DNA from 2 places in the Marisediminicola sp. LYQ85 genome. Region 2 is predicted to be linked to the other one. Evidence: predicted binding sites of a transcription regulator. Region 2 holds the regulator's gene; the other holds the start of a gene.

Region 1 (6,625 bases), on a different contig from region 2:
CCCTTCGGCGAGTGAGCCGTACTCCACGAGGAGCGTCTCGTCACCGGGTGCCGTGTCTCCGTCGAACTGCAGCGCGAGCGTTCCCCCGAGGGTGGCCTCGCCTGCGACGGTGACCGCTGCGGTCGAAGCGTCTGAGGTCAGCGAGAGCGTGCTGTCCTCCGCGATCTCGAGGTCGCCTCCGATGGAGAGTGCGGTGTCGGCGTTCTCGTAGAGCTCGCCGTCAGCGATCTGCAGGTCACCCGCGCCGAGAGCGGTCGCGTTGGCAGCGACGAGGGCTCCGCCGTCGACGACGGTGCCGCCGGTGTAGGTGTTGTCACCGGAGAGGATGAGTTCACCCGAACCGTCCTTCGTGAGCGAGCCTGCCCCGGTGATGTCGTTCGACCACTCGTCGAGCGCGCTGAATCCGCCGGCTGCGGCATCCATGGTCACCGCGACGTTCTCGTCGAATGCGGCGTATCCTTCGGCGGCCGCGACGGTGTTGAGGCGGCCCCAGCCTTCGGAGTCGTCGAGGAGGGCGTAGCCCGACTCGATGCCCGTGCTCTGCAGCACCCAGCGGCGCTGGTCGTCGGTGAGGTACGGGAAGCGCGACTCGATGAGTGCTTCGGCACCCTTGGGCACGACGACGGGGAGTGTCGTGTCTCCGACGCGCGGGAGCCCGTAGGTGAGGCGCTCTTCGAAGAGGGCGCGGTTGGCGTCGGCGTCGGCGAAGTCGTCGGTACCCGTCTGCGGCTGCTCGAGAACGTCGAGCGCTTCGGCTCGCGCCTGCTCGAGGAGGGCGTCGTTGGCCGGGTCGTTGAGAACGGATGCCGCGATGGCCGTGGCGAGGATGCGTCCGCCGATGACGTCGGCGGGTGAGTGCATGCCGGCGACGATGCGGCTGTCGCCGAGGTCCGATGCGCTCGTGACCAGTTCGCTGTAGCGCTCGGGGAAGGCGGCGGCGAGGGCGTAGGAGGCGAGGTAGGCGGCGTTGGTGTGTCCGCTCGGGTAGCCTCCGTCGGTTTCGGCTTCTTCGACGGGCTTCATCACGGGCATCAGGGTCGGGAGGACTTCGACGTCGTCGCTCCAGCGGAACGGCCGTGCGTAGTTGTAGTAGGCCTTGGCGTTGTTGGATGTCGCGTAGCTGCCGCGTGCGGTGTTGACGAGGGTGACGATGCTGCCGGCATCCGAGTCGACGTCTGCCCAGGCGCCGTTGGAGTTGCCGGCGTCGTCGTATCTGACGGTGGTGGCGTCGGCGGGGATCGTGTCGGGGATGGTCGTGCCGGCGTTGCTCGCGGTGCGGAACGCGTCGGTGTGGGGGCCGAGGCCGTTGATCGACGAGTAGCTCTGGTGGCGCCGGTCGATGAGGTAGGCGTGTGCGGCGTCGGCGTCGGCGTCGGACCGTTCGCGTGTGGTGTCGATGCTGCGCTGGATGTTGGCGTCGAGCACGGACGGCATGAGGATGGTGCCGGTGTCGTAGGTTTCGCCGGGCGTCCAGTAGTCGAGCATGGTGTCGAGCACGCCGATGGCCGGGTTGGTCTCCGGCGTCTGGAGGGTGCTCGTGTTGGCCCGGTAGGTGTCGACGTAGTAGCCGTAGACGCCCGGTTGCGGGGCGATGGTGTCGCCGGGTGCGGCGTTCGCGGGAACGGCGGCGCCGCCCGCGAGTACGGCTGCGACTGCCGTCGAGGCTCCGAGGGCGAGGCGGCGTCGTCGGGCCGGTCGCGATGGTGTGGAGCGGAGGGGTGTGGTTCGATGCACGTCGTTACTCTTCCCGAGGGTGTTGGGTGTGGGTGTGGGCGGCTCAGGGTGATTCCCGGTCCGCCGACGGACGCTAACGACGGCGCGTGGCGGGTAAGCATCGAGAAGGTGAACAACGGGCGGAATGCGACGCTCGAGGCGCGACGCGGCTCTCGCCGCTACACGGCGATCTCGTGGGCGACCGGGCTTCGTGACGGCATCGGAATGAACACCCGCTGAGGGTCGACGTCCGGTGGTGGTCGTAGGAAGTAGTCGGCTCGGTCTCGGTGCACTTGCCACCGGTTGTCGTGGATCAGCAGATGATGCCTCCGACACAGGAGTACTCCGTCGGCGATGTCGGTGCGGCCCTCGGCACCAGCCCACGGGTTGATGTGGTGGGCCTCGCAATACGACGGAGGTCTCTCGCACCCGGGGAACCGGCATCCGCCGTCTCTGACGGTCAACCCGATGCGTTGCCGTTCGGTGAACAGGCGCCGGTCCCGTCCGACGTTCACGCACTGGCCGTCGCGGTCGAAGCCGACGCTGATGACTCCGGTGTTGCAGATCGACCGTTCGATCGTCGGAGCAGACACGGTGTCGGTGCGGCCCTCGAGGAACCCTGGACCTGTCCTGCCCTCGAGCCGGTCCGCGGTCACCACGATCCGCACGGCCGGGCGGCGCCCGCCGAACAGGGTGCCAGGGTCTGCGTCGACGGCGAGTCTCACGAGGTCGACGAACGCGTCGGCACTGACCTGCTCGTCGGTGCGGCCATCGTTCAGCAGCTCCTCCGCGGTCGCACGGGCGTCCGGGTCGACGAACCGGGGACCACCCCGCCGCGGTGACAGGATCTGCGCAAACGCCTCGGCGACGAGAGCGCCGTCCTCGGGGGCGAGCCGCCACGACCCGCAGTGCATTCCGGTCGCAGTGTCCCACCAGGTGCGCACGGTCCGCAGGTCGCGGTGCTGTTTCTCCCGACGCTCGATCCCGTCAGCATCGAGGAGATCACGCACCTGCCTCGCACGGCGGTGGACCTGGTCCGGAGTCAACCCGGCAGCGGCCAAGACGAGTTCTGCCGCCGCAGCGCGAAGAACACCGTCGTCGACATGGGTGATGTCGGAGAACACCCGCCGGATCGCGTCGACAGCATCGAGCGACAGGGTTCCCTCCCGCAGGGCAGCCGCAAGAACGTCAGGCCATCGTTCACGCGACAACGGTGTGATTTCGTCGGCGGAACCAGCGGACGCGGTGAACTCGGCCTCGGCGAGGAGCGCGCCCGTCTCGACGAGCCGGGTGGCTTCGATGCGACTCACGTGCGCGACCCGCTGGATCATCGCAACAGGGCTCACGAAACCTGCTTGTTGGGCCAAGCCCTGGTGACCGAGCTCCGGGCGCGACCGGTGCGCGACCTCCCCCGCGATGACGGCAGCGAACTGATCGACACACTGCCGCAAAGCGGTCACCGCCTCGACAGCCGCCGTCAGATCAGCGTGGCCGAGAGCGGCGATCGACTCCGCCGTGCCACCGAGATCGGCGACCACAGCCGCCCGATCGAGGAGGGAGGCGGCGAGGGTGGGCATGTATCGATTCTCCCGAATCGAACGCGTGTTCGAACGAAGAACGAATCGTCTGCGGAGAGCGGGTTCTCCACACGGGGTGGGGAGGAGACGACGATGGGCAGGAGAGGAGAAGAGGAGAACGGCGCAGCCAGACAACCTCAGCGACCGACCTAACCAGCCGCCCCGAACCGCCCTCTAATCCGCAGTGTCGTTGTACCCCGGGTCTTCGTCGCTGCGCCAGCTCGTGGGCACCGTGGCGGTGATGACGCTGCCGTCGGCTCGCCGCCCGCCTTCGATGTTCTTCTGGCTCGGTGCTCCCACCCGGCGGGACCCCTGGTGGGCGAGGGCGATCGTGACCGGTTCGTCCGCCGTCACGGTCACGGCCCGGCCGCGCACCGAGAACGACACGCTCGAACCGGTTTCGATCGTGAACGTGACGATGTCCTGTTCGAGGTCGACGCGCATCCGGCTGCCCGAGACGGTCAGTTTGAAGCTGATGCCGTCCCACCCTTCGGGCAGTCGCGGGTCGAAGGTGAGATCGCCGTTGTGGTCGCGCATCCCCCCGAATCCGAAGACGACGGCACTCCACATTCCCCCGGTCGACGCCACGTGCACGCCGTCTGCGGTGTTGTGGTGCAGGTCGGCGAGGTCGACGAAGAGTCCGGCCAGGAAGTATTTGAGGGCGAGCTCCTGGTAGCCCACCTCGGCCGCGATGATCGACTGCACGACCGCGGAGAGCGACGAGTCGCCTGTGGTCAGCGGGTCGTAGTAGTCGAAGTCGGCGAGCTTCTGTTCGGGCGTGAAGAGGTCTCCGTGGAGGAACAGGGCGAGCACGACATCCGCTTGTTTGAGCACCTGGAAGCGGTAGATGACGAGCGGGTGGTAGTGCAGGAGGAGGGGGCGCTGGTCTTCGGGCGTCTTCGAGAGGTCCCAGAGTTCTTTCTCGAGGAAGGCCGCGTCTTGGGGATGCACGCCGAGCGCTTCGTCGTAGGGGATGAACATCTTCTCGGCGGCGTCGAGCCACTCCTGCACTTCGCCGTCTTTGAGGCCCAGTCGACTGACCATGCGCTCGTAAGCCCACTCGTTGGTCGACTGCAGGTTGAGCACGGCGTGTGCGGCCGCTCCGAGGTTGGAGCGCGCCATGACGTTCGTGTACATGTTGTCGTTGACGACGGTCGTGTACTCGTCCGGCCCCGTGACACCGTGGATGTGGAACGCCGACTTGCCGTTCGCCCGCCAGAACCCGAGGTCGGCCCACATGCGTGCGGTCTCGACGAGGATGTCGATGGCCCCGCGGGCGACGAAGTCCCGGTCTCCGGTGGCGAGCACGTATTGGCTGAGCGCATAGGAGATGTCGGCGTCGATGTGGTACTGCGCCGTGCCCGCCGCGTAGTACGCCGACGACTCCTGCCCACTGATGGTGCGCCACGGGAAGAGTGCGCCGTCTTGGTTGAGTTCGGCCGCGCGCGTGCGCGCTTCACCGAGGATCGACTGTCGGAACCGCAGAGCATTGCGCGCGGCGATGGGCGACGTGTAGCTGAGCACGGGGAGCACGTAGATCTCGGTGTCCCAGAAGTAGTGGCCGCCGTAGCCCGTGCCGGTCACCCCTTTGGCGGCGACGCCTTTGCCGTCGGCGCGCGCCGACGCCTGGGCGAGCTGGAACAGGTTCCAGCGCATGGCCTGCTGCAGTTCGGGCTGGCCGTGGATGACGACATCCGTGCGATCCCAGTAGGCGTCGAGCCACTCGGACTGGCGTTCTTTGAGCACCACGACGCCGTCGGCCCGGGCACGGTCGAGGGTGCGGTCGCAGCGGTCGGCGAGTTCGCGCGTGGGGATGCCCCGCGACGAGTGGTAGGTCACGGTCTTGACGACACGGATGGGCTTGCCGCGCTTCGCTTTGACGCGATACACGTGCTTGGCGAGGTCGTCGTCGATCTGCGACGACTCCTCCCACTGGTTCTCGGTCTCCATCGAGTGCTCGGCGCCGACCGCGAGAGACATCCCGGAGTGGGTGCAGCGGTAGCCGAGCATGTATCGCCCGCCTTCGGCACGCTTCAGCCGCGGCTGCAGCACGCGTTCGGTGAGCTCTTCGGCTTTGCGCGGGTCGAACGCGCCGGGGCCGGATGACGGCGCCACGTCGTATTCGTCGATGCCGTCTTGGCGGTTGATGATCTGGCTCGAGATGACGACGGAGGCGTCGTGGTCGGGCAGGGTGACGGTGTATTCGATGACGGCGAGGTGACGGTCTTCGAACGACACCATTCGGGTGGCGTCGATGATCACGCGCTTGCCCGACGGCGTGATCCATTCGAGCTGACGCGAGAGCACCCCGGTGCGGAAGTCGAGTTTGCGCTCGTATCCGGCGATGTCGGCTTCGGAGAGGATGAACGGCTCATCGTCGACGTAGACACGCACGATCTTGGCGTCGGGCGCGTTGACGATCGTCTGGCCGACGCGAGCGAAACCGAACGCCTCTTCGGCGTGACGGATGGGCCAGGTCTCGTGGAGCCCGTTGATGAACGTGCCGTGCACGTGGCCGTCGCGGCCCTCGACGACGTTGCCGCGGAGGCCGAAATAGCCGTTGCCGACGGCGAAGAGGGTCTCGGTGCGACCGAGGTCGCCCTGCTCGAACTCCTGCTCGACGAGCGCCCACTCGTCGACGGGGTAGCGATGGCGGTCGAGCGGGTCGTCGAACCCGGGGGCGTTGGAGCTGCCTTCGCCGGTCACGCGGATGACGTCGGGTGCCTCGGTGTCGGGAGCGTCGGTCGCCGAGGCGGTGCCGTTCGGCTCATCCTCGACGGGCGAGCGCAGGGGTGACGACTGACTCATCGGCCGGCCTCCTCGGTGTTCGTCGCGCCAGTGTTCGTTGCGCCGGTGTTCGTCGCGCCAGTATTCGTCGCGCCGGTGTCGGTCGCACCCGCGGCGCGCACGTAGGGAATGAGGGTCGCGAGGTCGTCCACGACGAAGTCTGCACCGGATTCGAGCAGTCCCGCTGCTCCCACCCCGCGGTCGACGCCGACGACGAGGCCGAAGTCTCCGGCCCGGCCCGCCTGCACGCCGGAGTGAGCGTCTTCGACGACGACGCACTCGGCGGGGGTGAGTCCGAGGAGCTCGGCACCGCGGATGTAGGTGTCGGGCGACGGCTTGCCGGCGATGCTCTCGTCGGCGGCGACGACACCGTCGACGACGACGTCGAACCGGTCGGCGATTCCGGCGGCCTCGAGCACGGGGCGCGCGTTGCGCGAGCTCGACACGACCGCCACCTGGAGGCCCGCCGCGATCGCCGCGTCGAGAAAGGCGAGGGAGCCGGCGTATGGCGCGACTCCGTCGTCGGCGAGCACCTCGTTGAAGGTGAG
Region 2 (6,625 bases):
GCGCTCGAACATGATCTGCATGCCGACGCAGATGCCCAAGACCGGGCGCGATCCGGCGAGCCTCCGGTCGACGAGCTCGGCACCGCGCACCTCCGCGAGCGCGTCGGCGACGGCGCCGAACGCGCCCACGCCGGGCACGAGGAGTCCGTCGGCCTCGTGCACGGCGCGACGGTCGGACGTGAGCGTCACGTCGGCACCCGCGAACTCGAGTGCCTTGACGGCGGAGTGCACGTTGCCCGAGCCGTAGTCGAGAACAGCGACCGTGGGAGCACCCACGGTTAGAGCGCTCCCTTGGTCGACGGGATGCCGGTGACTCGGGGGTCGACCGCGACGGCCGTGCGCAGGGCACGCGCGAACGCCTTGAACTCCGCCTCGGCGATGTGGTGAGGGTCGCGCCCCCCGAGCACGGTGACGTGCACGGTCAGAGCGGCATGGAAGGTGATCGCCTCGAAGACGTGACGCACCATCGATCCGGTGAAGTGACCGCCGATGAGGTGGAACTCGAAGCCGTCCGGCTCGCCGGAGTGGACGAGGAAGGGCCGCCCCGAGACATCCACGACCGCGCGCACGAGGGCCTCGTCGAGCGGAACGTGGGCGTCACCGAACCGGGCGATGCCGTGCTTGTCGCCGAGAGCCTGCCCGATGGCCTTGCCGAGCACGATTCCGATGTCTTCGACGGTGTGGTGCACGTCGATCTCGACGTCACCGGTCGCGCGCACGCGCAAGTCAATGAGGGAGTGCTTCGAGAACGCGGTGAGCATGTGGTCGAAGAACGGCACCGACGTCTGGATGTCGGCGATACCGGTTCCGTCGAGGTCGAGGGTGAGGTCGATGCTCGACTCGCTCGTCTCGCGGGTGAGGTGCGCTGTGCGCTCAAGTGCCATGGGGCAATCCTACCGAGCGCGACTCGGCGCGGACCGCGAAGCGCTCGCTCCCGGTCACGCCTCGCGCGAACGCCCCGTCACCTCGGCGAGGGCGGTCAGGAACGCCGTCGTCTCACGCTCGGTGCCGGCCGTCACCCGCAGGTGTCCGGGCATGCCGAGGTCGCGGATGATGATGCCGCGATCGAGCAGGTCGGTGAAGACCGCGTGGGGGTCGTCGACTCCCCCGAAGAGAACGAAGTTGCCCCAGCTGCGCCACGGGGTGAACCCGAGGGCCGCGAGCTCGATGAGCAACCGATCACGCTGGGTGCGGATGTCGTCGACCATCGCGAGCATCTCCGGGGCGTGCTCGAGCGCCGCGAGCGCGGCCGCTTGCGTGAGGGCGGAGAGGTGGTAGGGCAACCTCACGAGCCGGAGCGCGTCGGTCACAGCGGGGTCGGCCGCGAGGTAGCCGACGCGCGCACCGGCGAAAGCGAACGCCTTGCTCATGGTGCGCGACACGATGAGCCGCTCGCGGCCGGGCAGAAGTGTGAGCGCCGACGGCTCGCCCTCGGGCGAGAACTCGGAGTAGGCCTCGTCGACGACGACCATGCCCCGCGCCGCGGAATACGCCGCCTCGATCGTTTCGATCGACACGGGCGTTCCGGTCGGGTTGTTGGGTGAGCACAGGAAGACGACGTCGGGGTCGGTGCGCTCGATCCACTCGACGACCGTCGCCGGCGACATCTCGAAGTCGGCGTCTCGCTCGCCCGACACCCAGCGGGTGCCCGTGCCCGAGGCGATGATCGAGTGCATCGAGTACGTCGGAGGGAAGCCGAGCACGGAGCGGCCCGGTCCACCGAACGCCTGCATGATCTGCTGGAGGACCTCGTTCGACCCGTTGGCCGCCCAGATGTTCTCTGCGGTCAGATCGTGACCGAGGTAGTCGGCCAGCGCCGTGCGCAATGCGACGAACTCGCGATCGGGGTAGCGGTTGATAGACAGGATTGCCGCAGCGATCGAACTGATGATGCCGTGGGCGACCGACTCCGGGATCGGGTGGGTGTTCTCGTTGACGTTGAGAGCGATCGGCACTCGGGACTCGGGCGCACCGTACGGGGTGAGGCCGCGGAGGTCATCGCGGATGGGGAGGTCGTTGAGCGAAGTCACCGATCAAGACTAGGGCTGTCGATGCCCCACGACTGATGCCCCTCGACTATCGAGCGTAGGCGGCGGGAACCGCGAGCTTCTGCCCCGGCTGAACGTCGGCCGAGTCGAGCTGGTTGAAGTGCACGAGGTCGGACACCACCTCGCGGGGGTCCGCCTCGGGCGCGAGCCCGACGGCGAGCTCCCACAGTGACTCGCCGCTCTCGACCTGCACGAAGACCACGTCGGCTCCGTCTTCGTTCGACGCCGTCGCCATTCCGCCGTTGAGAGCGAATGCTCCCGCGGCGAGCACGATCGGTGCCGCGACGAGAGCCGTGAACACCGCGCGACCGCGCCTCGTGAGACGGAGTCTGCGTTGCGGCACGCGCCCCGACCGTGCCTGTGCGGACGATGCAGACGATGCAGACGATGCAGACGATGCGGACGATGCGGAGGGAGCAATACCAGTCGCTGCGCTCATGGTTCTTGCCTTTCAGGTCGGGGTATCACTCGCGGGTCGTGTTCTCGGAGGTGCTGCTCGTGATGGTGGGCGGGTGTCGCACCCGACACTCGGCCGGGAGAGCCGGATGCGAACCCGTGTTCCGAACATATCTTCGAATACTCGCCAAATCAAGCCGATATTCGAAAGTGTGGTAACAAATTAGCGCAACACGCTCGAATAGACGTTTGGAAAGCGACCGCCGAATGGATACAGTTTCGATTGTCTGAAGACAGACCATCAGGAGCCACCGACATTCGCCGTTCTCGCGGCGCACGAGGTGCACATCGAGGGGAACGACGTGGTCGACACCGAGCAGGGATCACCGCAAGCGGACAAGCCGTCGACCCGGCGCCGCAAGAGTCTGAGCGACAAGCAGCTCGCGATCCTCGACGTGATCTCCCGATCGGTCTCGAGCCGGGGCTACCCGCCGAGCATGCGCGAGATCGGCGATGCGGTGGGGCTCGCTTCGCTCTCGAGCGTCACCCATCAGCTCAATCAGCTCGAGCTCAGCGGCTACTTGCGCCGCGACCCCAATCGACCGCGCGCACTCGAGATCCTCATCGACCTGCAACGCCCCGACGTCCCCGTCGTCTCCGACGCGCCGACCCCCGTCGGAGACGCCGCGATGGTCCCCCTCGTCGGTCGCATCGCGGCGGGAGTGCCGATCCTCGCCGACCAGCAGGTCGACGAGGTCTTCCCCCTCCCCCGCCAGCTCGTCGGCAAAGGCGACCTGTTCATGGTGAAGGTCGTCGGAGACTCGATGGTCGACGCCGCGATCTGCGACGGGGACTGGATCGTCGTCCGCCAGCAGAAGACCGCGGAGAACGGCGACATCGTCGCCGCGATGCTCGACGACGAAGCGACCGTCAAGGTGTTCCAGCAGCGCGACGGCCACACCTGGTTGCTCCCGCGCAACTCGGCCTTCGCGCCGATCCTCGGTGACTACGCCGAAGTGCTCGGCAAGGTCGTCGCGGTGCTGCGCTCGGTCTGAGCGGTGAACTGCTCCACCTGAGCCTCGACCTCCTCCGAGACGAGCACGTGGATCCGCGTGCCGTTCTCGTCGTAGCGGGTGTCGAGAACGACGCCGTTGTCATGCAAGCGCGTGACGACGTCCCCCCGATCGAAGGGGATGAGCAGATCGAGCTCGACCGACGGCGACGGGATCGCTTCGGCGATGCGCTCGAGCAGCTCCTCGACGCCTTCGCCCGTCCGCGCAGACACGAACACCGCACTCGGCTCGAGACCGCGCAAGACGAGGCGCTGATCGTCGTCGACGAGATCTGCCTTGTTGAAGACGACAATCTCGGGCAGGTGGCGAGCATCGACGTCGCCGATCACATCGCGCACCGTCGCGAGTTGACTCCCGGGATCCGGATGCGATCCATCGACGACGTGCACGATGACGTCGGCGTCCGCGACCTCCTCGAGGGTCGACCGGAAGGCCTCGACGAGCTGGTGCGGGAGGTTGCGCACGAATCCGACGGTGTCGGTGAGGGTGTACGCCTGACCCTCGGCCGTCACGTTCTTGCGCACGGCCGTGTCGAGAGTCGCGAAGAGCGCGTTCTCCACGAGAGCGCCCGCCCGCGTCACCCTGTTGAGCAGCGACGACTTGCCGGCGTTCGTGTATCCGGCGATCGCGACAGACGGCACGTCGTTGCGCACCCGGTTCGCGCGCTTCGCCTCGCGGGACGGCGCGAAGCCGGCGATCTGCTTGCGCAGCTTCGCCATCCGCGTGTGGATGCGGCGGCGATCGAGCTCGATCTTGGTCTCACCCGGACCGCGCGAACCCATGCCGTTTCCGGCACCGACCTGGCCACCGGCCTGACGCGACATGGACTCACCCCACCCGCGCAACCGCGGCAGCAGGTACTCGAGCTGAGCGAGTTCGACTTGCGCCTTGCCCTCACGGCTCTTCGCGTGCTGGCTGAAGATGTCGAGGATGACCGCGGTACGGTCGATGACCTTGACCTTCACGACGTCTTCGAGCGCGCGACGCTGGCTCGGAGCCAGCTCGCCGTCGACGATGACGGTGTCTGCCCCGGTCGCCGCGACGACATCCCGCAGCTCGACCGCCTTGCCCTTACCGAAGTAGGTGCTCGGGTCGGGGTGAGGACGCTTCTGGAGGAGACCGTCGAGCACGACGGCTCCGGCCGTCTCGGCGAGAGCGAACATCTCGCGCATCGAGTTCTCGGCCTCGACGACGCCGCCCTGCGAGTAGATGCCGATGAGCACGACGCGCTCGATGCGCAACTGGCGATACTCGACCTCGGTGACGTCGTCGAGTTCGGTCGAGAGGCCCGCGACACGGCGCAGCGCCTGGCGATCCTCCCTATCGAACTGGTCGCCGTCGTGGTCGTCATCTGTCGTCGCCGACGCTCCGGTCTGCTGGAGGGCTTGCGCGCTACCGCTCCCGAACAGGCTGAGACCGGCCGGTCGCGAGGACGAGTTGGCGAGTACGCGGGCGATGACGTCGTCGTCTCGCTCGGAAGGGTGTACTTCAGTCATTGGGTTAACCTTAGCTCTTCGTATTTGGGTAGGTTTTCGGGATGACTAACGAGCACTACTTCTCGGCGAATCCCGAGAGTGAGCTTGCTCTCCGTCGCATCCGGGTGACCATCGACGGCACCCCGCACGACGTGTCGACCGCGGGGGGCATCTTCAGCCCCGACCGCATCGATGCGGGAACATCCGTCTTGCTCGCGAACGTGCCGCCGGCTCCGCCGGGAGGCAACCTCCTCGATCTGGGATGCGGATGGGGTCCGATCTCCTACACGTTGGCTCTGCAATCTCCGCGGGCGACGGTGTGGGCTGTCGATGTCAACGAGCGTGCGCTCGATCTCGTGAGGCGCAATGCCGACGAGCTGGGCCTCGACAATATCAACGCCTGCCGCCCCGAGGATGTTCCCGACGATCTCGGTTTCACCACGATCTGGTCGAACCCGCCCATCCGCGTCGGCAAGAACGAGCTGCACAACCTGCTGTTGCGCTGGGTTCCGCGCCTGACACCCGAGTCCGACGCGTGGCTCGTCGTGCAGCGCAACCTCGGCTCTGACTCGCTGCACCGGTGGCTCGACGGTGAGCTCTCCGACGGGTTCGCCGTCTCACGCGCGGCAACCCACAAGGGATACCGGGTGCTGCGCGTGCGGCGACGAGTTCTGCCCGCCGACCTCTGAACCGACCCGGTCGATCGATACATCGATCAGATCGTGAGCTCGCCCTCGAACGAGAACTCCGCCGGCCCCGAGAGGGCGACGTGTTCTCCGTCTTCGGTCGCGAACATCCGCACCCCGAGGGTGCCTCCCGGCACCTCGACCTTCCACTGATTCGGTGCCCCCGGGCCGGCCCAGTGCCGTGTCGCGAGGGCCGCTGCCGCGGCACCCGTTCCACACGAGAGCGTCTCTCCACTGCCGCGCTCGTGCACGCGCATGCGGATGCGCCCGACCCCGTCGAGCACCATGGGCTCACGCGGCACCACGAACTCGACGTTGACTCCCGCGGGGAACTCAGGTTCGACGAGGGGGACGAACGAGAGATCCGCGCTCTCGAGTTCGTCATCGCTCGCGAGCGCGACGACGACGTGGGGGTTGCCGACGTTGATCCCGAGCCCCGGGCGCGCCACCTGCAGATTCTTCGCGCGGACGAGAGGCTCGCCTCCGTCGAGTGACCAGCGACCGAGATCGACCTGGTATCCGGAACGGTTGCTCTGGACGTCGCGCACTCCCCCGCGCGTGCCGATGACGAGGGTGTCGCCGGGCCCCAGTTCGGCGAGACCGTTGTCGACGAGATATCTGGCGTAGACCCTGATTCCGTTTCCGCACATCTCCGACGGCGATCCGTCGGCGTTGTGGTAATCCATGAACCACTCCGCGGCGTCGTCCTCCGCGAGGGCGGCGGCCCCCGCCTCGAGGTTCTCCGATCGCACCGCTCGGATGACGCCGTCGGCCCCGACGCCGAAGTGCCGATCGGCGATGGCCGCGAGCTGCATGGACTCCAGCTCGATCGACCCCTCGGGGTCGCTGAAGAGCACGAAGTCGTTGCCCGTGCCATGGCCTTTGGTGAAGTGCAGTGTCGGGCTCACCGGTCCATGCTACTGAGGCCGCTGCTGACGAGGGCATCC

Evidence for each region. The regulator LexA, encoded in region 2, represses DNA repair genes until DNA is damaged. The targets are predictions, from matches to a motif close to TCGAACANNTGTTCGA.
Region 1: a site for LexA is predicted at 3,308-3,323, ahead of ACLHG5_RS09960 (DUF222 domain-containing protein). Genes of this name have one in related genera too.

The regions. Positions count from the first base shown of each region.
Region 1 covers NZ_JBKIWO010000002.1:345,889-352,513, forward strand. Annotated here, with positions in the region: gene ACLHG5_RS09955 (phosphatase PAP2 family protein) at 1-1,734, opposite strand, end outside; gene ACLHG5_RS09960 (DUF222 domain-containing protein) at 1,893-3,290, opposite strand; gene ACLHG5_RS09965 (glycoside hydrolase family 65 protein) at 3,465-6,098, opposite strand; gene ACLHG5_RS09970 (HAD family hydrolase) at 6,095-6,625, opposite strand, start outside.
Region 2 covers NZ_JBKIWO010000001.1:504,367-510,991, reverse strand. Annotated here, with positions in the region: gene hisH (imidazole glycerol phosphate synthase subunit HisH) at 1-276, opposite strand, end outside; gene hisB (imidazoleglycerol-phosphate dehydratase HisB) at 279-884, opposite strand; gene ACLHG5_RS02390 (histidinol-phosphate transaminase) at 939-2,030, opposite strand; gene ACLHG5_RS02385 (LysM peptidoglycan-binding domain-containing protein) at 2,077-2,391, opposite strand; gene lexA (transcriptional repressor LexA) at 2,807-3,499, shown strand; gene hflX (GTPase HflX) at 3,451-5,013, opposite strand; gene ACLHG5_RS02370 (class I SAM-dependent methyltransferase) at 5,055-5,681, shown strand; gene dapF (diaminopimelate epimerase) at 5,708-6,586, opposite strand; gene miaA (tRNA (adenosine(37)-N6)-dimethylallyltransferase MiaA) at 6,583-6,625, opposite strand, start outside.